DNA from 3 places in the Streptomyces sp. NBC_00090 genome. Region 3 is predicted to be linked to each of the others. Evidence: riboswitches for the same ligand, from Rfam matches in the RefSeq annotation. Region 3 holds a riboswitch; each other region holds the start of a gene.

Region 1 (7,758 bases), 1.8 Mb from region 3:
AAGGTGCTGCTCTTCGTGGCCCTCGTCGCCGGACTGATCTACGTCGTGCGGAAGTTCAAGGCCTCCGCCGGCTCGCGTGAGGACTGGTAGCACAAGCTACCGAGCGGTACGAAGCCGACAGGCGGGCATTAGCCCGGGCGGGGGAACGCAGGGGCGGAATCAGGGCGGTGCCCCAAGGCCTGCCACTACAGTGGAATCCCTCCGCCGTGTTGGGGACTACAGGCGTAGACCTCCCTACTGACCAGCGGTTTCCCAGGCCCGGCGGGCGCGCGGGGGCGGCCCCCGCGGGCGGGTGCAATGCATCCGTCGTCACGCCTGGGGGTGACCTTTGGCCACGGCTACGCAAGCGGCTGCGCCTACCCTGATCGGTTCGGTTCAGCGAGCGCTGAGACTCCTGGAGGCCGTCGCCTCCCATCCGGACGGAGCCCCGGCCAAGCAGCTCGCCCGTGAGACGGGCCTTCCGCTGCCCACCACGTACCACCTGCTTCGCACCCTGACGCACGAGGGCTATCTGCTCCGCGAGAAGGGTGTGTTCGTCCTTGGCGACGCCGCCGTCCGACTGGCCGGCGGCGGAGCTGTGCAGAATCGTCGCATCAAGGTTGAAGACTCCCTTGCCCGTTGGCGGGACGAGATCGGTGTGCCGGTGTACTTCGCCCTCTATCGCGAGGGGGAGATCGAGCTCGTCGCTGTCGCGGACACTCCCTCGGCCCCCGCGGTGGAGGAATGGGCCGACTTCCGCGAGACCGCGCACGCCCATGCGATCGGGCAGTGCCTGCTGAGCCAACTCGATCCGAAGTCTCGTCAAGACCACCTTGACCGCCACCCGGTGGAAGCCATTACTCCGTACACGGTGCGTAATCGCCGTGTCCTTTTGGATCGTTTGGGCGGTTTGGGGCGAATGGAGCCCCTGGTGGAGCGTCAAGAATATGCGCTGGGCACGGTCTGTGCTGCTATCCCCATCACAGCGGGCTCCGCGGCGGCCGCGATGGCCATTTCCCTCCCCCTTCACCAGGAAGAACGGTTGCTCCCAGCAGTCGAGCGGCTACGTACGGAGATCGGAAGGCTCTTCAGTTCACTCGCGTTCTCTATCAGTATCTGAAAAATCACTCCTTGTGATCTGCTAGCGCTTACAGCACGATTGCGTCAAGAGGGCCACGAGGGATCATTCCTGGCCGTTTCGGTCACAGCTTTCAGCAGCTGTGTTTACACAACTGCTTCATCTACTGCGGGGTACATGATGCGAGAGTCGGTTCAGGCCGAGGTCCTGATGAGCTTCCTCGTCTCCGAGGAGCTCTCCTTCAAGATCCCAGTCGAGCTGCGATACGAGACCCGGGATCCTTACGCGGTGCGGATGACCTTCCACCTCCCCGGGGACGCGCCTGTGACCTGGGCGTTCGGCAGGGAACTGCTGCTCGACGGGATCAACAGGCCGAGCGGTGACGGTGATGTGCACATCGCTCCGACGGACCCCGAGGGGCTCTCGGACGTCTCCATCCGGCTCCAGGTGGGCGGCGACCGCGCCCTGTTCCGGGCCAGTGCGCCGCCGCTGGTCGCGTTCCTCGACCGCACGGACAAACTGGTTCCGCTTGGTCAGGAACGGACACTCGGTGACTTCGAGGACAACCTGGAGGCGGCACTCGGCCGGATTCTGGCAGAGGAGAACGCCGGCTGACCTCAGTCGGCAGGGCGACCGGAGCTACACCGAGCACGAGCACGGGCACGACTGCGAGTACGGGCACGGGCACGAGTACGAGTACGGGCCCGGGCATGACTACGAGCACGCATACGGGTGCGGGGTGCGGGTGCGGTACGAACCCGCCCTCACCCGGACCCTGTGCCGGGAGCCACTCACTTCGCGCGACGGCGCCGACCACCCCGTGTCGCCGCCCGCGGCTTCATGTCGCCGGTGTCGGGCTCCGGCCGGTCGGCGGAGACCACCAGCGCCGCGAGGGCCGTCGTGACCGGTACGGCGGCGACCAGGCCGATCGAACCGACCAGCGTTCGGACGATCTCCATGGCGACCAGCTCGCTGTTGGCCACCGTGCCCATGCTGCTCCGCGCGATGGAGAAGAGCAGCAGCAGCGGCAGTGCGGCACCCGCGTAGGCGAGGACCAGCGTGTTCACGACCGAGGCGATGTGGTCGCGGCCGATACGGATCCCGGCCCGGTACAGCGCGCGCGGCCCCATGCGCGGGTCGGCCTGGTGCAGTTCCCAGACCGCGGAGGTCTGGGTGACGGTCACGTCGTCGAGCACGCCGAGCGAACCGATGATGATGCCCGCGAGCAGCAGCCCGGACATGTCGATCTCCGGGTACAGGCCGTGGATCAGGCCGGTGTTGTCGTCGGTGTTGCCGCTGAGCGAGGCCCACTCGATGAAGAGCGAACCGAGCAGACCGATCAGCAGCAGCGAGATCACCGTGCCGAGGACCGCGACCGAGGTGCGGGCCGAGAGCCCGTGGCACATGTAGAGCGCGATCAGCATGATCGCACTCGACCCGACCACCGCCACGACCAGCGGGTTCGAGCCCGCCAGGATCGCCGGCAGGATGAAGAGCGTCAGCACCAGGAAGCTCACGGCGAGCGCGATGAGCGCCATCACGCCCCGCATCCGGCCGACGGCCACGACCACGAGGGCGAAGATCCCGGCGAGCACCGCCATCGGGACCTTCCGGTTCACGTCCGTCACCGAGTACTGCAGGTCGCGCGGGGCGTCGGGGGCGTACGCCACCACCACGCCCTGCCCCTCGTCCAGTTGGCGCGGCGCGTCGGGCTGCACGATCTCGATGAACGTACGCCCCTTCTCCGGGCCACTGGTGACCTCGATCGTCGCCTTCTCGCACTGCCCCTGCTGGGCGTTGACCGCCTCGCGGCCCTCCGGCGTGGAGGTGTCGCCGGTCGGCGGGACCTGGCCGGCGTTCACGTCCTTGCAGTCGACCTGCTCGACGGAGACGACCTTGCCCTGCTCGGTCTGCCGGTCGAAGCCGACGCCGGTGCGCTCGTGCGCCGGGGTGCCGCCTGGCCACAGGACCACGAGCCCGACCACGACGGCGGTGGCGAAGGGGATCAGGATCGCGGCGATGACCCTGCGCAGATGCCGGGAGACGGGGGCCGCGGGGCCGTGGCTGTGGCTGTGCCCGTGCCCGTGGGAGGGACCGGAATCGTGCCCGTGCCCGTGGTCGGGACCGGGGACGTGGCCGTGCGGCTCGGGGGGCTGCTGGGGGGAAGTCACCGACCGATCATCGCAAGAACGGTGGGGGGCCCACTGTTCAGCACGCCAGGGATGACGCTAGCGTGGTGACACCTTTGCACACGCGGGAGCTCGGAGCACCGGGCTGAGAGGGCGCTGATCACCGTACGCACGTACGGGAAGAGGCTGCGCCGACCGCCGAACCTGTTACCGGGTAATGCCGGCGTAGGGAGATCGGTCTCATGACCATTCAGGATGCACGCACGCCTGCCTCCGACCAGGAAGGCCGCACGCCGGGCTGGCACAAGGGGTACGTCGAGGGCTCGCGCCCCGACCTCCTGGTGCCGGTCCGACAGGTGCACCTCACCAACGGCAAGGACGTGACGCTGTACGACACGTCCGGTCCGTACACCGACCCCACCATCGACACCGACGTACGGCGTGGCCTGGCGCCGCTGCGCGAGAACTGGATCATCTCGCGCGGCGACACCGAGGAGTACGCGGGCCGTCCCGTCCGCCCCGAGGACGACGGCATCAAGCACACCTCGCCCCGCGGCGGTGGGCTGAAGAACCTCGACGCCGTCTTCCCGGGTCGCCCGCGCCTGCCGCGCCGCGGCCGCGACGGCCAGGCGGTGACGCAGCTCGCGTACGCCCGCCGCGGGGAGATCACCCCGGAGATGGAGTACGTCGCGATCCGCGAGAACGTCTCCCCCGAGGTCGTACGCGAGGAGATCGCCGCGGGCCGCGCCGTGCTCCCGGCGAACGTGAACCACCCGGAGATCGAGCCGATGATCATCGGCAAGCGGTTCCTGGTGAAGGTCAACGCCAACATCGGCAACTCCGCCGTCACCTCCTCCATCGAGGAGGAGGTGGAGAAGATGACCTGGGCGACCAAGTGGGGCGCCGACACGGTCATGGACCTGTCCACCGGCCGCAACATCCACACCACCCGCGAGTGGGTGCTGCGCAACTCCCCCGTCCCGATCGGCACCGTGCCGCTCTACCAGGCCCTGGAGAAGGTCGACGGCCGGGCCGAGGACCTGACCTGGGAGATCTACAAGGACACGGTCATCGAGCAGGCCGAGCAGGGCGTCGACTACATGACGGTCCACGCCGGCGTGCTCCTGCCGTACGTGCCGCTCACCGCGCGCCGCAAGACCGGCATCGTCTCGCGCGGCGGCTCGATCATGGCCGCCTGGTGCCTCGCGCACCACAAGGAGAACTTCCTCTACACGAACTTCGAGGAGCTCTGCGAGATCCTCGCGGCGTACGACGTCACGTACTCGCTCGGCGACGGTCTGCGCCCCGGCTCGATCGCGGACGCCAACGACGAGGCGCAGTTCGCGGAGCTGCGCACGCTCGGCGAGCTGAACACGATCGCCAAGCGCCACAACGTGCAGACGATGATCGAGGGCCCGGGCCACGTCCCGATGCACAAGATCAAGGAGAACATCGACCTCCAGCAGGAGATCTGCGAGGAGGCGCCGTTCTACACCCTCGGCCCGCTGACGACGGACGTGGCGCCCGCCTACGACCACATCACCTCCGGCATCGGCGCGGCGATGATCGCCTGGTGGGGCACGGCGATGCTCTGCTACGTCACGCCCAAGGAGCACCTGGGCCTGCCCAACAAGGACGACGTGAAGACGGGCGTCATCACGTACAAGATCGCGGCGCACGCGGCGGACCTCGCCAAGGGGCACCCGGGCGCCCAGGAGTGGGACGACGCGCTCTCGGACGCGCGGTTCGAGTTCCGCTGGGAGGACCAGTTCAACCTGGCGCTCGACCCGGTCACGGCGCGGGAGTTCCACGACGAGACGCTGCCGGCGGAGCCCGCCAAGACCGCGCACTTCTGTTCGATGTGCGGTCCGAAGTTCTGCTCGATGAAGATCTCCCAGGACATCCGGCGTGAGCACGGCGGAACGCAGGAGGAGATCGAGGCCGGTATGGCGGAGAAGTCGAAGGAGTTCGCGGCGAGCGGGAGCCGTGTCTACCTGCCGCTGGCGGAGTGACCTCGGCAGCCACTGAACCGGTAACGGCCCGCGACCCACGGGGGAGTCGCGGGCCGTTGCCGTTGTCAGGGGCCGGGCGGATCCGTGGGGCCGGACTGCGGCACGGCCTGGGGTCCGGACTGCGGTCCGATCGTTGGTGCGCCGGGTGGTGTGCTCGGTGGTGTGATGGCGGCGAGTGCGTCGCGGAGGAACGGGAGGACGCCGCGTTCGAGCAGGGCGCGGCGCCAGGCCTCCCGGGCGCGGGACAGTTCGTCGTCCGGCTCGGTCGTGGGCGCATAAGCCGAGACCGTCGCGGTCGGGCTGTTGCGCAGGGCCGTCCGGAGGAGACCGGCGGCCGCGCAGAGCAGGCCGGCGGCGGCGACCGCACCGAAGACCAGACCGGCCGTCAGCAGCGTCGCGCCGAACGCCACGGTGGGCGCCATGGCGTGCAGCACCGCGCCGACCAGTACGAAGATGAAGGCGGCCGCCCCCGCGAGGACGGGCACCATCACGGTGACGATCGCGACGATCCCCGCGCCGGAGCCGTCCTGCGGGGCGGGGACGCGGGTGGCGACGGCGATACGGCTCTGCTCGCGGACCTTCACGAAGTGGTCGTACTCGCTCGACGCCGCTGAGGTGATCAGCGCTGTCGCGTTCAGGGCCATGGAGCGCAGTTGCGCGACCGTGAGCCGTGTCCCGGCTCCGGCGAGATCAGGACGTGCGTGGGCGGTGCTCAGTGCGTCGTCGAGGACCCGCTCGTACTCGGCGCGGTCCTCGGTCAGCAGGTACGGAGCCACGTTCATGTGCATCCCCCGATGCTCCGCAGGCCCGGATCAACCGTGGAGAACGGCTGGTCGGGCGGAAACGGAGGAGAGCCTGCTACGGATGGTCCGATGGTATTGCGGTGACGCCACGACCTGACAGGGTGTTTCCGGAAATCGCCTTCCCCGGATGCGCAGGGTTATGCGTCAGCCGTTCAGGGGGAGTTGGACGACCAGCAACTTTCCGGCCATCGTCACGCCGCCGTCCATGGCGATCGCGAGCCCGTCCGCGTACACATGGGGTCCGTCGACGATCGGGCCACCGTTGCCCTCGCTCTCCTCCGTGCCGACCTGGCCGAGGAGGTACGGGATGGGGCTGTGGCCGTGCACGATCCGGTGCCCGCCGTAGGTGGAGAGGAGCTCCTGGACGGCCTGCGGACCGCCCTCGTCGCGGAAGGCGAAGCGCTTGGTGAACTTCCGGAACACGTCCCAGACCTCGTCGGCGTCGCTCCGGTTGAGGATCTCGTGGACCGTGTCGTTGACGTCCTCGATCGTCTCGCCGTATTCGAGGTACGCGGTGGTGTCGGAGTGCAGGAGGAGGTGGTCGTCCTCCAGGACCACGGCGTCGAGCCGGGACATCCACTGGAGGTGGACGTCCTGCAGCCGGTCCATGTCGTGCTTCTGGCCGCCGTTGAGCAGCCAGGCGGCCTGGAAGGTGGCCGTGCCCGCGCCCGAGTTGACCGGGGTGTCGCCGAAGCGCTTGGCGCCGATGAGCAGCAGCTCGTGGTTGCCCATGAGGGCCTTGCAGTAGCCGCCGGCGGCGGCGGCCTCGGCGGAGAGGCGCATGACGAGGTCGATGACGCCGATGCCGTCGGGACCGCGATCGGTGAAGTCGCCGAGGAACCACAGCCGGGCGTTGCCCGCGGCCCAGCCGCCGTTCTCGTCGACGAGGCCCTGGGCGCGCAGGGCGGCGACGAGCTCGTCGAGGTACCCGTGGACGTCGCCGACGACGTAGAGGGGCCCCGGTCCTTCGCCGGTCGCGGCGGCGGGCTCGGCCGCGGTGGAGGCGGCGGTGACCTGGACCTGGAGGGTGTCGCCGCGGTTGATGACGGGGAGGTCGCGCTCGGTCGGGGTGTAGCCCTCCGGGAGCCGGCCCTCGGGGAAGGCGCTGCCGGGGTGGCCGGTGGCGACGGAGACGATGGAGGAACCGGCCGTACCGGGGTACGCGGGGGCGACGCGGCGGCCCAGGAGCAGGGTCGGGTCGGCGGGTACGGGCGCGGGGGCGGGTGCGCCGACGACGGGGAGAGCCCCGCTCGGTGCCGTCTCGACGGCCTGCGCGGGTGCGGTGGTCGGCATGGGCGGGGCCACCAGGGCCTCGACCGGCACGGTTTCGACCGGCGACGGTGCGACGGGCACGGTTTCGACCGGCGACGGTGCGACGGGGGGAAGGTGCTCGGCGGCCGACGGGGGCGTCGGCGACGGCTCCGTGGACGACGGTTCGGTGGCATGGCCCTGTACGGGCACGCGGGCGTACGGCGGTACTCGGAAGTCACGCAATGTCGCCGTGCGCGCCACGGGCTCCTGCCCGGCCCCCTGAGTCATGGACCCCTCCACCACCGTCGCGATGCCCTGCACATCGCGGACCGGCCTGGTCGGGGTGGTCCGCGGTGTCGTCCGCCCATCATAGGAATGAGCGTCCTCCTGTGTGACGCACCAGGGGTGGTGAATCCGGGTCCACTCCGGGTTCACCGGTTGTTTCGCCCGAATTGAGAAGGTCCAGTCCAGGGTTGGGCCCGTGTGGTGCTCGGTTTCGCCGCCTC
Region 2 (7,758 bases), 3.9 Mb from region 3:
AGGGAGGCGGTCGCGGCGGCCGGGTCCTCGGCCTCGGTGATCGCCCGGACGACGACGATCCGGCGGGCGCCCGCGTCCAGGACCTCGTCGAGGTTGGTCTCGTCGATGCCGCCGATGGCGAACCAGGGGCGGTTTTGGGCCAGACCGGCCGTGTACCGCACGAGGTCGAGCCCCGGCGCGTACCGCCCGGGCTTGGTGGGGGTGGGCCAGCAGGGCCCGGTGCAGAAGTAGTCCACGCCCGGTTCGGCGGCGGCCGCGGCCGCCTCGGTCTCGGCGTGGCAGGAGCGGCCGATCAGCACCTCGCCGCCGAGGATCGCGCGGGCGGCGGGCACGGGCAGGTCGCCCTGGCCGAGGTGGAGCACGTCGGAGCCGATGGCGTGGGCGACGTCGGCCCGGTCGTTCACCGCGAGGAGCTTGCCGTGCCGGCGGGCGGCGTCGGCGAAGACGGCGAGGTGCTCCAGCTCCTCACCGGCCTCCATGCCCTTGTCGCGGAGCTGCACGATGTCCACGCCGGAGGAGAGCACGGCGTCGAGGAAGGCGGGCAGGTCGCCCTGGCGCTTCCGGGCGTCGGTGCACAGGTAGAGCCGGGCGTCGGCGAGCCGCTCACGAGGTGTGGGCATGGGTGGGTTCCCCCCGTCGGTGAAGCCGGTGCCGCGGGGGCCGGCCCGTGAGGGACCGGCCACCGCGACACCCGCTGGTGGTGTCTTCGGTACGTGCGGCCGTCAGAGGGCGAGCGCCTGGGCGCGGCGCTTCACCTCCGTGCCGCGATTCTCGTTGAGGGCCTGCGCGGGCGTGCCCGGCAGACTCTCGTCCGGAGTGAAGAGCCACTCCAGCATCTCCTCGTCGGTGAAGCCGTCGTCCCGTAGGACGGTCAGGAGCCCGACGAGGCCCTTGACGATCGCGTCGCCCTGGATGAAGGCGGCGGGGATCTGCAGGGCGTTGTTCTCTCCACGGCGCACGGCGAGGAGCTGACCTTCCTTGATCAGCTGCCGCACGCGCGTCACCTCGACATCGAGCATCTCCGCGATGTCGGGCACGTAGAGCCAGGCGGGGACGAGCGCATCGATCTTTACGTCAATCTCGGTCACGGGACAAGCCTGCCATCCCGGACCGACAGCCGGTACTCGGGCCCTACCGGACTGCCGCCTTCAGGGGGACGGACGGGTCGGCGGCGCGCTCCGGGTCGACGGGGGTGGCCGTCTCGATCAGCTTGCGGCCCTGCGCCAGATCGCGGGGGCGGCCGACGGCGAGCAGGGCCACCGGCACCCCGGCGCGCAGCCAGAGCACGGACCAGGCCTCCTCCGCCGGGTCGCCGCGCCACAGGAGCTCGTCGGCGTCCGCGTGGTGTCCCGCGTACTGGACGAAACGGCCGAACTGCTCGGACCAGAAGTAGGGCACCGGGTCGTACGGCCCGGAGTCGGTGCCGGTGATCGCCGCGGCGACCGTGCGCGGACCCTGGAGCGCGTTGTCCCAGTGGTGGACGAGGAGTCGTTCGCCGTAGCGGGCGGAGGGGAAGGAGGCGCAGTCTCCGACGGCGTACACGTCGGGCAGGGAGGTGCGCAGCCGGTCGTCGGCGGTGACGGCGCCGCTCGGGTCGAGGGCGATGCCGGAGCCGGCGAGCCAGCCGGTGGCGGGGCGGGCGCCGATGCCGACGACGACGGCTTCGGCGGGCAGTTCGCGGCCGTCGGCGAGGACGACCCGGCCGGGGGCGCCGGGCTCACCGGGCGCTCCGGGCTCGACGGTGCGCACGCGCGCGTGGGTGAGGAGTTCGGCGCCGTTCGCCCCGTACCACTCGGCCATGGGGGCGGTGACCTCGGCGGGCAGGGCCCCGGCGAGGGGGCGGTCGGCCGCCTCGACGACGGTGACGGCGCAGCCCGCCTCGCGCGCGGCGGTGACGAACTCGGCGCCGATCCAGCCGGCGCCGACGACCACGAGGGTGTGGCGGCGCTCCAGGACGGGGCCGAGGCGCACGGCGTCGTCGAGGGTGCGGAGCAGATGGACCCCGGGGACGCCCTCGGCGCCGGGCAGGGTGATCGGGTGGGCCCCGGTGGCGACGACCAGGACGTCGTACGGGACGGGCCCGGACTCGGTGTCGATCTCGTGGTCGGCGGCGCGCAGTCCGGTGACGTCGAGGCCGAGGCGGAGCTCGACGTCGAGGGCCTCGAAGTCGACGTCGAAGGCGGAGTCCTCGGCCTTGCCGAGGAGGATCGCCTTGGAGAGCGGAGGCCGGTCGTAGGGCTGGTGGGGCTCGGCCCCGATGAGGGTCACGGGGCCGGTGAAGCCCTGTTCGCGCAGGGCCACGGCGGTCTGCACACCCGCCATCCCGGCACCGACGATCACGACATGCTGCTGGGGCTGCTTCTGCTCGCTCACCCGACCACCTTACGCATCTGACGAACCGTCAGGAAGGGTGGGGTCTGTGGCCCGCCGGAGGCGGAAGCTAGTGTGGCGGGCGTAAAGCACTCGCGGGAGCCCGGACGCACCGGGCTGAGAGGGAGGCTGGGACGGCCTCCGACCGTACGAACCTGATCCGGGTCATGCCGGCGAAGGGAGGGGCTGGACGCCCATGCGTTCTTCCGATGTCCTCGTGGTCGGGGGCGGCATCATCGGCCTGGTCACGGCCTGGCGGGCCGCGCAGCGCGGGCTGCGCACCGCCGTGGCCGACCCGGATCCGGGCGGCGGGGCCGCGCGGGTCGCGGCCGGGATGCTCGCCGCCGTCACCGAACTCCACTACGGCGAGGAGACCCTGCTCGGTCTCAACCTCGCCTCCGCCCGCCGCTATCCCGACTTCGTCGCCGAGCTCGCGGAGGCCACCGGCGGCGCCGCGGCCGGCTCCGGCCACGACGTCGGCTACCGCGCCTGCGGCACCCTCGCCGTCGCCCTCGACGCCGACGACCGCGCCCACCTGCGCGAGCTGCACGCCCTCCAGACCCGCTGCGGCCTCACCTCGGAGTGGCTGAGCGGACGCGAGTGCCGCCGCCTCGAACCGATGCTCGCCCCCGGCGTGCGCGGCGGGCTGCGCGTGGACGGCGACCACCAGGTCGACCCGCGCCGGCTGGCCGCCGCGCTCCTCCTCGCCTGCGAACGGGCCGGGGTGGTCTTCCACCGCGTCCTCGCGGAGCGCCTGACGGTGGCAGGGGACCGGGCCCGCGGAGTCGTCCTCGCCGGCGGCGAGGAGCTGACGGCCGACCAGGTCGTCCTCGCCGCCGGCAGCCTCAGCGGACGCCTCGCGGGCGTGCCGGAGGAGGTGCTGCCGCCGGTGCGCCCCGTGAAGGGCCAGGTCCTGCGGCTGCGGGTGCCCGCCGCGTACGCCCCCTTCCTCTCCCGGACCGTCCGGGCCGTCGTCCGCGGCAGCCACGTCTACCTGGTGCCGCGGGAGAACGGCGAGCTCGTCGTCGGCGCCACCAGCGAGGAGCTGGGCTGGGACACGACGGTGACGGCGGGCGGGGTGTACGAGCTGCTGCGCGACGCCCACGAGCTCGTCCCCGGGATCACCGAGCTGCCGCTCACCGAGACCCGGGCCGGACTGCGCCCCGCGTCGCCGGACAACGCACCACTGCTCGGGCCGACCGCCCTGCCCGGCCTGCACCTGGCCACCGGCCACTACCGCAACGGGGTGCTGCTCACCCCCGTCACCGGCGACGTCATGGCGGAGGTGCTCACCACGGGCACCCTCCCCGACGAGGCGCGCCCCTTCACCCCCCGGCGTTTCTCCCCCACTCCTCCCGTACGTCAGGAGCAGCCCGCATGAACGTGTCCGTGAACGGAGAACCGCGCGTGCTCTCCGGCCCCCTCTCCCTCGACGCCCTCGTCGCCACGCTGACCACGGCCCGCTCCGGCGTCGCCGCCGCCCTCAACGAGACCGTCGTCCCGCGCGGCGAGTGGGCGGCGACGCCGCTCGGCGAGGGCGACCGGGTGGAGATCCTCACCGCGGTGCAGGGGGGCTGAGCGCGATGTCCGACGACGTGTTCACCCTCGGGGGTACGGAGTTCTCCTCGCGCCTGATCATGGGCACCGGCGGGGCGCCCAGCCTCGACGTCCTGGAGCGCTCGCTGATCGCCAGCGGCACCGAGCTGACCACCGTCGCGATGCGGCGGCTCGACCCGACCGTCCAGGGCTCGGTCCTCTCCGTCCTGGAGCGGCTCGGCATCCGCGTCCTGCCCAACACGGCGGGCTGTTTCACGGCGGGCGAGGCGGTCCTGACCGCCCGGCTCGCGCGGGAGGCGCTCGGCACCGACTGGATCAAGCTGGAGGTCGTCGCCGACGAGCGGACCCTCCTGCCCGACGGGGTGGAGCTCCTCGACGCGGCGGAGACCCTGGTCGACGAGGGCTTCACCGTCCTGCCCTACACGAACGACGACCCGGTCCTCGCGCGGAAGCTGGAGGACGTGGGGTGCGCGGCGATCATGCCGCTCGGCTCCCCGATCGGGTCGGGTCTCGGGATCCGCAACCCGCACAACTTCCAGCTGATCGTGGAGCGGGCGGGGGTGCCGGTGATCCTGGACGCGGGGGCCGGCACGGCCTCGGACGCGGCGCTCGCGATGGAGCTGGGGTGCGCGGCGGTGATGCTGGCCTCGGCGGTGACGCGGGCGCAGGAGCCGGTCCTGATGGCCTCGGCGATGCGGCACGCGGTGGAGGCGGGCCGGCTCGCGCACCGGGCGGGCCGCATCCCCCGCCGCCACTTCGCGGAGGCCTCCTCCCCCGTGGAGGGCCGCCCGCACCTGGACCCCGAGCGCCCGGCGTTCTGACGCGCGCGCCCCGGCCGGCTGCGGCGCTCGTCACAGCTGCGCTGCAGTAGCGGGGCATCCGCGTGGGGCGCGTGTCCACGGCTCGTAGACTCGACGCCGTGGACACGACCCTTCAGGACCCCCTCGTCGGGCGGCTGCTCGACGGCCGCTACCGCGTCGACGCGCGCATCGCCGTCGGCGGGATGGCCACGGTCTACCGAGCTGTCGACACCCGCCTCGACCGCGTCCTCGCGCTCAAGGTGATGCACCCCGCCCTCGCGACGGACGCCGCCTTCGTCGAGCGTTTCATCCGCGAGGCGAAGTCCGTCGCCCGGCTCGCCCACCCGAACGTGGTCGGCGTCTTCGACCAGGGCGCCGAGGGCGCGTACGTCTACCTGGCGATGGAGTACGTCGCCGGCTGCACCCTCCGCGACGTCCTGCGCGAGCGCGGCGCCCTCGCGCCCCGCGCCGCGCTCGACATCCTGGAGCCCGTCCTCGCCGCGCTCGGCGCCGCGCACCGGGCCGGGTTCGTGCACCGCGACATGAAGCCGGAGAACGTCCTGATAGGGGACGACGGCCGGGTCAAGGTGGCCGATTTCGGTCTGGTCCGGGCCGTGGGCTCCGCGACCGCCACCACCGGCTCGGTCCTCGGCACTGTCTCGTACCTGGCGCCGGAGCAGATCGAGCACGGCACCGCCGACACCCGCGCCGACGTGTACGCGTGCGGTGTCGTCCTGTACGAGATGCTGACCGGCGCCAAGCCCCACGCGGGCGACACCCCCGCCCAGGTGCTCTACCAGCACCTGCACACCGACGTGCCCGCCCCGTCCGCCACCGTCCCCGGGCTCGCCCTGGAGCTGGACGACCTGGTCGCCGCCGCCACGGCCCGCAACCCCGAGGTCCGCCCGCACGACGCCGTCGCGCTGCTCGCCCTGCTCAGGGAGGCCCGCGCCGCGCTCGGCGACGAGCAGCTGGACGCCGTGCCCCCGCAGGCCAGGTCCGAGGCCCGGGACACCGCCGACGACCGGACCAGCGTGATCGCCCGCGCCGTACCGGCCGAGGCCGACGTCCAGCAGGCCCAACATGCCGAGCAGGTCCAGCCGGTCGAGCACACGAACCGGCTGCCCGAACCGGAGGCTCCCGGGGCCCGCCGCCTGCGGCCTCCCCGCGGCCCCCTGCTGATCGTCCTCGGCGTCCTGCTGGCGCTCGGCCTCGGCTCCGGGGTCTGGTACATCAATTCCGGCCAGTTCACCCGCGTCCCGGCCGTCCTCGGCCAGACCGAGGCCACCGCGACGAAGCGGATCACCGACGCCGGCCTGGAGGTCGGCACGACGAAGCGCGCCTTCAGCGACGTGTACGAGCGCGGCACGGTCATGGCCGTCGACCCTGCGCCCGGCGAGCGCGTCCGGGGCAACGCCACGGTCACCCTCACCCTCTCCCGGGGCCCCGAGAAGGTGAAGGTGCCCAACCTCAGGAACAAGCCGCTCCCGGAGGCCAAGCGGCTCCTGAAGAAGGAGGGGCTGGCGCCCGGGGTGATCACCACCGAGTTCAGCGACTCCGTCGCGCAGGGCGCCGTGATCGGCTCCGACCCGGAGCCCGGCACCGAGCGCAGCCCCGACTCGGCCGTCGCCCTCGTGGTCAGCAAGGGCTCCCCGATCGACGTCCCCGACGTCACCGGCGAGACCGTCGCCGACGCCACCGCCGCGCTCCAGGAGGCGGGCCTCACCGTGCGGGTCGCCCCGGAGCGGATCAACTCCCCCGAGGACGCCGGAGCGGTCGCCGCCCAGTCCCTCGCCGAGGGCAGCCGCGCCGCCGAGGGAGACACGATCACCCTCACCGTCTCCAAGGGACCGAAGCTCGTCGAGGTCCCGGACGTCACGGGCGAGACCACCGAGGACGCCCGTACGGCGCTTGAGGAGGCGGGCTTTGAGGTGAAGGTCGAGAAGTCCTTCCCGTTCCTCGGCGACGAGGTCGCGAGCCAGTCCGTGAAGGGCGGCTCCACCGCCCCCGAGGGCTCCACCGTCACCATCAAGATCAAGGGACTCTAGAGACTCATGCGCAACCCCGTCGGCGGTCACGTCCCCGTGGCCGGTGGCCTCGCCACGACCGGTCTCGGCTACGCCCGCGTGCTCGGCGCCGAGACCGTGCAGGTCTTCGTCGCCAACCCGCGCGGCTGGGCCACCCCGGTCGGCAATCCGGCCCAGGACGAGCGGTTCCGGGCCGAGTGCGAGGCCGAGTCGATCTCGGCCTGGGTCCACGCCCCGTACCTGATCAACTTCGGCTCCCACACCGAGGCCACCGTGGAGAAGTCGGTCGAGTCGCTGCGGCACTCGCTGCGCCGGGGCCGGGAGATCGGCGCGAAGGGCGTGGTGGTGCACACCGGCTCGGCGACCGGCGGCCGGCCCCGCGAGGAGGCGCTCGCGCAGGTGCGGGAGCGGATGCTGCCGCTCCTCGACGAGCTGACGCACGAGGACGACCCGTACCTCCTGCTGGAGTCGACGGCCGGCCAGGGCTTCTCGCTCTGCTCGCGCGCGGAGGACTTCGGTCCGTACTTCGACGCCCTGGACCGTCACCCGAGGCTGGGGATCTGCCTCGACACCTGCCACATCTTCGCGGCGGGCCACGACCTCGCGGAGCCGGGCGGGGCGGTACGGACGCTCGACGAGCTGGTGGAGACCGTCGGCGAGGGGCGGCTGAAGCTGATCCACGCCAACGACTCGAAGGACGTCGTGGGCGCCCACAAGGACCGGCACGCGAACATCGGATCGGGCCACATCGGCGAGGAGGCCTTCCGGTCGCTGCTGCGCCATCCGGCGACGGACGGGGTGCCGCTGATCATCGAGACCCCGGGCGGCACGGAGGGACACGTCGCGGACGTGGAGCTCCTGAAGAAGCTGCGGGGCTGATCCGGGGCGCGCGTTCTCTGTTGAGGAATACCCCTAGGGGGTATACGGTTCCTGTAACGGCAGGAACCGCTACCCGACCTTGGGGGCACCCATGCAGCACGACGCGCACGCCCACCACGACCACA
Region 3 (7,758 bases):
TGCTCACCAACTTCTCCACCGTCTACAAGCGTCTGCAGCGCCTCAAGGAGCTCGAGCAGATCGACTTCGAGGACGTCGCCGCCTCGGGTCTCACCAAGAAGGAGCTCCTGGTCCTCTCGCGTGAGAAGGCCAAGCTGGAGAAGACCCTCGGTGGTATCCGCGAGATGTCCAAGGTGCCCAGCGCCGTCTGGATCGTGGACACCAAGAAGGAGCACATCGCCGTCGGCGAGGCGCGCAAGCTCAAGATCCCGGTCGTCGCGATCCTCGACACCAACTGCGACCCCGACGAGGTCGACTACAAGATCCCGGGCAACGACGACGCGATCCGCTCCGTCACCCTGCTCACCCGCGTGATCGCCGACGCCGTCGCCGAGGGCCTCATCGCCCGCTCCGGCGCCGCGACCGGCGACTCGAAGCCGGGCGAGAAGGCCGCCGGCGAGCCCCTCGCCGAGTGGGAGCGCGACCTGCTCGAGGGTGAGAAGAAGGCCGACGACGAGGTCCAGACCTCCGCCGAGACCGAGAAGGTCGCGGACGCCGAGGCTGCCGACGCCGCCGAGGTTGTCGCCGAGGCCGTCGCCGAGGCTCCGGCCGCCGAGGCCGAGGCCGAGGCCGTCGCCGAGGCTCCGGCCGCGGACGCCGAGCAGGCCTGACCCTTCAGGACCTTCGGGTGATGACGGCGGGGGCCCACGAAGCCCCCGCCGTCCACCCGTGGACCCGCCCGATCTTTCAGACTTCGAGAGAGAAACAGACTCATGGCGAACTACACCGCCGCTGACGTCAAGAAGCTCCGCGAGCTCACCGGCGCCGGCATGATGGACTGCAAGAAGGCCCTGGACGAGGCCGACGGCGATGTCGACAAGGCCGTAGAGGCCCTGCGCATCAAGGGCCAGAAGGGTGTCGCCAAGCGTGAGGGCCGCTCCGCCGAGAACGGCGCCGTGGTCTCCCTCATCGCCGACGACAACACCTCCGGTGTCCTCGTCGAGCTGAAGTGCGAGACGGACTTCGTCGCCAAGGGTGACAAGTTCCAGGCCGTCGCCGACCAGCTCGCCGCCCACGTCGCCGCCACCTCCCCGGCCGACCTCGCCGCGCTGCTCGCGTCCGAGATCGAGGCCGGCAAGACCGTGCAGGCGTTCGTCGACGAGGCCAACGCCAACCTCGGCGAGAAGATCGTCCTGGACCGCTTCGCGCAGTACGCCGACGGCTTCGTCTTCTCGTACATGCACCGCACGATGCCGGACCTCCCGCCGCAGATCGGTGTCCTCGTCGAGTTCGACAAGGCCGACGCCGCTGTTGCCAAGGGCATCGCCCAGCACATCGCCGCCTTCGCGCCGAAGTACCTCACCCGTGAGGACGTTCCGGCCGAGGTCGTCGAGACCGAGCGTCGCGTCGCCGAGGAGACCACCCGCGCCGAGGGCAAGCCCGAGGCCGCGCTCCCGAAGATCGTCGAGGGTCGCGTGAACGGCTTCTTCAAGGAGGCGACGCTGCTCGGTCAGCCGTACGCCCTTGACAACAAGAAGTCCGTCCAGCAGATCCTGGACGAGGCCGGTGTCACCCTGAAGCGCTTCACCCGCATCAAGGTCGGCATCTGAGTCCGTCCGCGAACGCGACGGACACCGGACCCCGGTAGGGTCTGAGGCAGTCGTCCGCCCCCGCGCAGGACGACCGCAGATCTGACGAGGAGGCCATTGCCGTACGGGATACCGCGAGGACCCAAGGCAATGGCCTCCTTCGTATGTGCACGAGGAGATCTCCATGAACCAGGGCGCCGTACAGGGCGACGACAACAACGGCAAAAAGGCCGGCCGCTACATGCTGAAGCTGTCCGGAGAAGCCTTCTCCGGCGGTACGGGCCTGGGCGTCGACCCCAACGTCGTGCACGCCATCGCGCGTGAGATCGCGGCGGTCGTACGCGACGGCGCGGAGATCGCGGTGGTGATCGGCGGCGGCAACTTCTTCCGTGGCGCCGAGCTCCAGCAGCGCGGCATGGACCGGGCCCGCTCCGACTACATGGGCATGCTCGGCACCGTGATGAACTGCCTCGCGCTCCAGGACTTCCTGGAGAAGGAGGGCATCGACTCCCGCGTCCAGACCGCCATCACCATGGGTCAGGTCGCCGAGCCGTACATCCCGCTGCGGGCCGTGCGGCACCTGGAGAAGGGCCGCGTGGTCATCTTCGGCGCGGGCATGGGCATGCCGTACTTCTCCACCGACACCACCGCTGCCCAGCGGGCCCTGGAGATCGACGCCGAGGCCCTGCTCATGGGCAAGAACGGCGTGGACGGGGTCTACGACTCCGACCCGAAGGCCAACCCCGGCGCGGTCAAGTTCGACGCGCTGGAGTACGGCGAGGTGCTCTCCCGCGACCTCAAGGTCGCCGACGCCACCGCCATCACCCTGTGCCGGGACAACAAGCTCCCGATCCTCGTCTTCGAACTGCTCACCGAGGGCAATATCGCTCGCGCGGTGAAGGGTGAGAAGATCGGCACGCTCGTGAGCGACCAGGGCACCCGGGCCTGACACCCGAACCGGGAACCGCCCCGCAAGGGGATGGACAGAGCCCTGCCGGTCGTACCCACCGTGCAGGACACAACGCGACGACACGCAGGAGCATGTGGTGATCGAAGAGACCCTCCTCGAGGCCGAGGAGAAGATGGAGAAGGCCGTCGTGGTCGCCAAGGAGGACTTCGCCGCGATCCGCACCGGCCGTGCGCACCCGGCGATGTTCAACAAGATCGTGGCGGACTACTACGGTGCCATCACCCCCATCAACCAGCTGGCGTCGTTCTCCGTTCCGGAGCCGCGCATGGCCGTGGTGACCCCGTTCGACAAGAGCGCGCTGCGCAACATCGAGCAGGCCATCCGCGACTCGGACCTCGGCGTCAACCCGAGCAACGACGGCAACATCATCCGGGTGGTGTTCCCCGAGCTGACCGAGGAGCGCCGCCGGGAGTACATCAAGGTGGCCAAGAGCAAGGCCGAGGACTCGAAGATCTCGATCCGCTCGGTGCGCCGCAAGGCCAAGGAGTCCATCGACAAGCTCGTCAAGGACGGCGAGGTCGGCGAGGACGAGGGCCGTCGCGCGGAGAAGGAGCTCGACGACACCACCGCGAAGTACGTCGCGCAGGTGGACGAGCTGCTCAAGCACAAGGAAGCCGAGCTGCTCGAGGTCTGATGAACGACTCTTCCTGGGGGGCCCCGGGCGGCATCGGCCGCAGGGGACCCGACCAGGGGCCTGCCCCGGCGGGTCCCGCATACGATAGGCATCAGGCGGCGCAGACTCGGCCCATGCCCATCGTGCCCGACGTTCCCGCCGGCGGATTCCAGGACGGTCACGGCCGGGGGGCCGCTCACCCGAGCGGTCCCCTGTTCCGTGACGAGACGCCGCACGAGCACCCGCAGGAGCCCATGTCCAGCCCCACCCCGCCTCCGCCGCCCGCGCCGACGGCGCCCCGGCAGAAGAAGAGCGCGGGGCGTGACCTGGGCGCGGCCATAGGGGTCGGAGTCGGCCTCGGCGCCGTCATCATCGCCTCGCTGTTCATCTGGAAGCCGGCGTTCGTCGGGGTGATAGCGGTCGCGGTGGTCGTGGGTCTGTGGGAGCTCACCTCCCGCCTCCAGGAGCGCAAGGCGATCAAGGCTCCGTTGGTGCCGCTCGCGGTCGGCGGTGCGGCGATGGTCGTCGCCGGCTACGTCCGGGGCGCCGAGGGTGCCTGGGTGGCGATGGCGCTGACGGCGCTCGCGGTGCTCGTCTGGCGGATGACGGAGCCCCCCGAGGGGTATCTGAAGGACGTCACGGCGGGTGTCTTCGCCGCGTTCTACGTGCCGTTCCTCGCGACGTTCGTGGCGATGCTGCTCACCGCGGACGACGGTCCGCAGCGGGTGCTGACGTTCCTGATCCTGACGGTGGTCAGCGACACCGGGGCGTACGCGGTCGGCTGGCGCTTCGGCAAGCACAAGCTGGCGCCGAGGATCAGCCCCGGCAAGACCCGCGAGGGTCTGGTCGGTGCGGTGGCCTTCGCGATGGGGGCGGGCGCGCTGTGCATGGAGTTCATGATCGACGACGGGGCCTGGTGGCAGGGCCTGATCCTCGGTCTGGCGGTGGCGGCGAGCGCGACGCTCGGTGACCTCGGCGAGTCGATGATCAAGCGTGATCTCGGCATCAAGGACATGGGCACGCTGCTCCCCGGACATGGCGGGATCATGGACCGGCTGGACTCGTTGCTGCCGACGGCGCCGGTGGTGTGGTTGTTGTTGGCGTTGTTCGTCGGCACCGGGTGATCGGGCGGTCGGTTTCGTCCGTCGGATCGGGTTGACGGACAGCGGGTACTCTGGAAGGGCTCGTGGCGTGCGCGCCGCGGGCCCTTCCGTCGTCCTCGCCGCCGCGGGGACGGTCCAGTGAGGTCTCCTGGCTTCGGCATCGGCTTCGTCATCGTCATGCCGCGCTCCCCCGTCGGGGATGTCAGACCTCGTGCCTTTTGAGGAGACACCCGATCGTGGCCCGTCCAGTGCCCGGAGAACTCACTTTCGTCGCCCCGCGCGGAGCCAAGAAGCCGCCGCTGCACCTGGCCGACCTGACGCCCGCCGAGCGGAAGGAGGCCGTCGCCGCGATCGGCGAGAAGCCGTTCCGCGCCAAGCAGCTGTCGACGCACTACTTCGCGCGGTACGCGCACGACCCGGCCGAGTGGACCGACATTCCTGCGGCCTCGCGGGAGAAGCTGGCCGGGGAGCTGCTGCCCGACCTGATGTCCGTGGTGCGGCACATCTCGTGCGACGACGACACGACCCGTAAGACCCTGTGGCGGCTGCACGACGGCACGCTCGTGGAGTCGGTGCTCATGCGCTACCCGGACCGGGTGACCATGTGCATCTCCTCGCAGGCCGGCTGCGGGATGAACTGCCCGTTCTGCGCGACCGGGCAGGCCGGTCTGGACCGGAACCTGTCGACCGCCGAGATCGTGCACCAGATCGTGGACGGGATGCGGGCCCTGCGGGACGGGGAGGTGCCCGGGGGACCGGCGCGGCTCTCCAACATCGTGTTCATGGGCATGGGCGAGCCGCTCGCCAACTACAAGCGGGTCGTCGGTGCGATCCGGCGGCTCACCGATCCCGAGCCGGACGGTCTGGGGCTCTCGCAGCGCGGGATCACCGTGTCCACGGTCGGTCTCGTGCCGGCGATGCTGCGCTTCGCCGACGAGGGCTTCAAGTGCCGTCTCGCGGTCTCGCTGCACGCCCCCGACGACGAGCTGCGCGACACCCTGGTGCCCGTGAACACGCGCTGGAAGGTGCGTGAGGTCCTGGACGCCGCCTGGGAGTACGCGGAGAAGTCGGGGCGCCGGGTCTCCATCGAGTACGCGCTGATCCGTGACATCAACGACCAGGCGTGGCGCGGTGACCTCCTGGGCCGGCTGCTCAAGGGGAAGCGGGTGCACGTCAACCTGATCCCGCTGAACCCGACGCCCGGGTCGAAGTGGACGGCGTCCCGCCCGGAGGACGAGAAGGCCTTCGTCGAGGCCATCGCCCGCCACGGGGTTCCGGTGACCGTGCGGGACACCCGAGGTCAGGAGATCGACGGTGCCTGTGGACAGCTGGCGGCCGCCGAGCGCTGACCTTGTACCCTGAGCTCGAACACATCTCCATATTCCGACAGGGGAGCGCCACAGCGCTGAGAGTGCGGTGACGTGCTTTTCGAACAAGCACAGCGACCGCAGACCCTCTGAACCTTGCCCAGGTCATTCTGGGTAGGAAGTTCGGTCGTAACTCGAGCTGTTGCGCCCTGCCCACCTTCGGGTGGGCGGGGCCGCGTCTCTTCCTGGTCATACCCAGGAGGAATCTCAGTGAGCACCACCATTTCGGCGAGCACGAAGAGAATGGCCGCCGCCGCGCTCGTCGCGGCGCTGGGCGTCACCACCCTCGCCGCCTGCGGCACGGAGGACGTCCGCGACGCCGCGGGCAAGACCGGCGCGCCCGCGCCGAAGACCGTCACCCTCGTGAGCCACGACTCGTTCAACGCCTCCAAGGAGGTGCTGGCGGAGTTCACGAAGCAGACCGGTTTCACGGTCAAGGTCCTCAAGAGCGGGGACGCGGGCGAGGCCGTCAACAAGGAGATCCTGACCAAGGGCTCCCCGCAGGGTGACGTCTTCTTCGGCGTCGACAACACCCTGCTCTCGCGCGCCCTCGACAACGGGATCTTCGTCCCGTACGAGGCGAAGGGCGTGGACCGGATCCCGGCCGCGTACCGGCTGGACGCGGAGCACCGGGTCACCCCGGTCGACTCCGGCGACATCTGCGTCAACTACGACAAGAAGTACTTCGCGGACAAGAAGCTGGCGCCGCCGCAGACCTTCGACGACCTGGCGGAGCCGGCGTACAAGGACCTCCTCGTCGTCGAGAACCCGGAGCGGTCCTCCCCGGGCCTCGGCTTCCTCCTCGGTACGGCCGCGAAGTACGGCGACGAGGGCTGGCAGGACTACTGGAAGAAGCTGAAGGCCAACGGCGTGAAGACCGTCGACAGCTGGGAGCTCGCCTACAACCAGGAGTTCTCCGGCTCGGCCGGCGGCAAGCAGGCCAAGGGCGACCGTCCGCTGGTCGTGTCGTACGCCTCCAGCCCCCCGGTCGAGGTGCTGTACGGCGAGCCGCAGCCGAAGGTGGCTCCCACCGGGGTCTCCACCGGCACCTGCTTCCGGCAGATCGAGTTCGCGGGTCTGCTGAACGGGGCGAAGAACCCCGAGGGCGGCAAGGCGCTGATCGACTTCCTGATCTCGAAGAAGTTCCAGGACGACATGCCGCTCCAGATGTTCGTCAACCCGGTCGCGAAGGACGCGACGCTGCCGGAGCTCTTCACGAAGCACGGTGTCGTGATCGAGAAGCCGGAGACCATGGCGCCCGCGAAGATCGCGGAGAAGCGTGACGCATGGATCCAGCAGTGGTCGTCGCTCGTCCTGAAGTGACACGCGGCCTCACCGTGAAGCACGGCCTCCGGGGGAGCGCGGCGCGGCTGGGCCTCATGGCCCTGCCCGTCGCGTTCTTCGGGGTCTTCTTCGCCTGGCCCGTCGCGTCGATCGTCGACCGGGGGCTGCGGCCCGACGGCGTCTGGCGGTTCGGCCGGATCGGCGAGACGCTGAGCCGGCCGGACATCCTCGACGTGCTCGGTTTCACCGTGTGGCAGGCGGCCGCCTCCACCGGTCTCACCCTGCTCGTGGCGCTGCCGGGCGCGTATGTCTTCGCGCGCTTCGACTTTCCCGGCAAGAGCGTGCTGCGGGCCGTGGTCACGGTGCCGTTCGTGCTGCCGACCGTGCTCGTCGGGACGGCCTTCCTGGCGCTCGTGGGGCGGGGCGGTCTGACGGACGAGCTGTGGGGGCTGCGGCTCGACACCAGCGTGTGGGCGATCCTCCTCGCGCACGTCTTCTTCAACTACGCGGTCGTCGTGCGGACCGTCGGCGGCCTCTGGTCGCAGCTCGACCCGCGCCAGGAGGAGGCCGCCCGGGTCCTGGGCGCCTCGCGCTGGACGGCCTGGCGGACGGTGACCCTGCCGGCGCTCGTGCCCGCCGTGTCGGCGGCCGCCCTGATGGTCTTCCTCTTCACCTTCACCTCCTTCGGCGTCGTACAGATCCTCGGCGGGGACGCGTACTCGACCCTGGAGGCCGAGATCTACCGGCAGACGGCCCGGCTGCTCGATCTGCCGACGGCCGCCGTCCTCACGCTCGTCCAGTTCGTCGCCGTCGGGGCGATCCTGGCCGTGCACGCGCGGACGGTGCGACGGCG

Evidence for each region. Region 3 has a riboswitch for thiamine pyrophosphate ahead of OG361_RS28585 (thiamine ABC transporter substrate binding subunit). Riboswitches for the same ligand answer to the same signal wherever they lie in the genome.
Region 1: another riboswitch for thiamine pyrophosphate. It lies ahead of thiC (phosphomethylpyrimidine synthase ThiC); the one in region 3 lies ahead of OG361_RS28585 (thiamine ABC transporter substrate binding subunit).
Region 2: another riboswitch for thiamine pyrophosphate. It lies ahead of thiO (glycine oxidase ThiO); the one in region 3 lies ahead of OG361_RS28585 (thiamine ABC transporter substrate binding subunit).

Annotation. Positions count from the first base shown of each region.
Region 1 covers NZ_CP108224.1:4,586,800-4,594,557, forward strand. The annotation lists gene OG361_RS20445 (DUF5326 family protein) at 1-90, shown strand, start outside; gene OG361_RS20450 (IclR family transcriptional regulator) at 329-1,099, shown strand; gene OG361_RS20455 (SsgA family sporulation/cell division regulator) at 1,238-1,672, shown strand; gene OG361_RS20460 (YibE/F family protein) at 1,849-3,228, opposite strand; TPP riboswitch at 3,301-3,435, shown strand; gene thiC (phosphomethylpyrimidine synthase ThiC) at 3,429-5,198, shown strand; gene OG361_RS20470 (hypothetical protein) at 5,264-5,986, opposite strand; gene OG361_RS20475 (metallophosphoesterase) at 6,146-7,540, opposite strand.
Region 2 covers NZ_CP108224.1:2,480,717-2,488,474, forward strand. The annotation lists gene thiE (thiamine phosphate synthase) at 1-620, opposite strand, end outside; gene OG361_RS10955 (Rv2175c family DNA-binding protein) at 723-1,088, opposite strand; gene OG361_RS10960 (NAD(P)/FAD-dependent oxidoreductase) at 1,132-2,322, opposite strand; TPP riboswitch at 2,456-2,569, shown strand; gene thiO (glycine oxidase ThiO) at 2,567-3,751, shown strand; gene thiS (sulfur carrier protein ThiS) at 3,748-3,948, shown strand; gene OG361_RS10975 (thiazole synthase) at 3,954-4,748, shown strand; gene pknB (Stk1 family PASTA domain-containing Ser/Thr kinase) at 4,847-6,775, shown strand; gene OG361_RS10985 (deoxyribonuclease IV) at 6,782-7,633, shown strand; gene OG361_RS10990 (DUF4396 domain-containing protein) at 7,725-7,758, shown strand, end outside.
Region 3 covers NZ_CP108224.1:6,338,859-6,346,616, forward strand. The annotation lists gene rpsB (30S ribosomal protein S2) at 1-650, shown strand, start outside; gene tsf (translation elongation factor Ts) at 753-1,589, shown strand; gene pyrH (UMP kinase) at 1,753-2,517, shown strand; gene frr (ribosome recycling factor) at 2,615-3,172, shown strand; gene OG361_RS28575 (phosphatidate cytidylyltransferase) at 3,172-4,275, shown strand; gene rlmN (23S rRNA (adenine(2503)-C(2))-methyltransferase RlmN) at 4,491-5,603, shown strand; TPP riboswitch at 5,633-5,760, shown strand; gene OG361_RS28585 (thiamine ABC transporter substrate binding subunit) at 5,865-6,944, shown strand; gene OG361_RS28590 (ABC transporter permease) at 7,001-7,758, shown strand, end outside.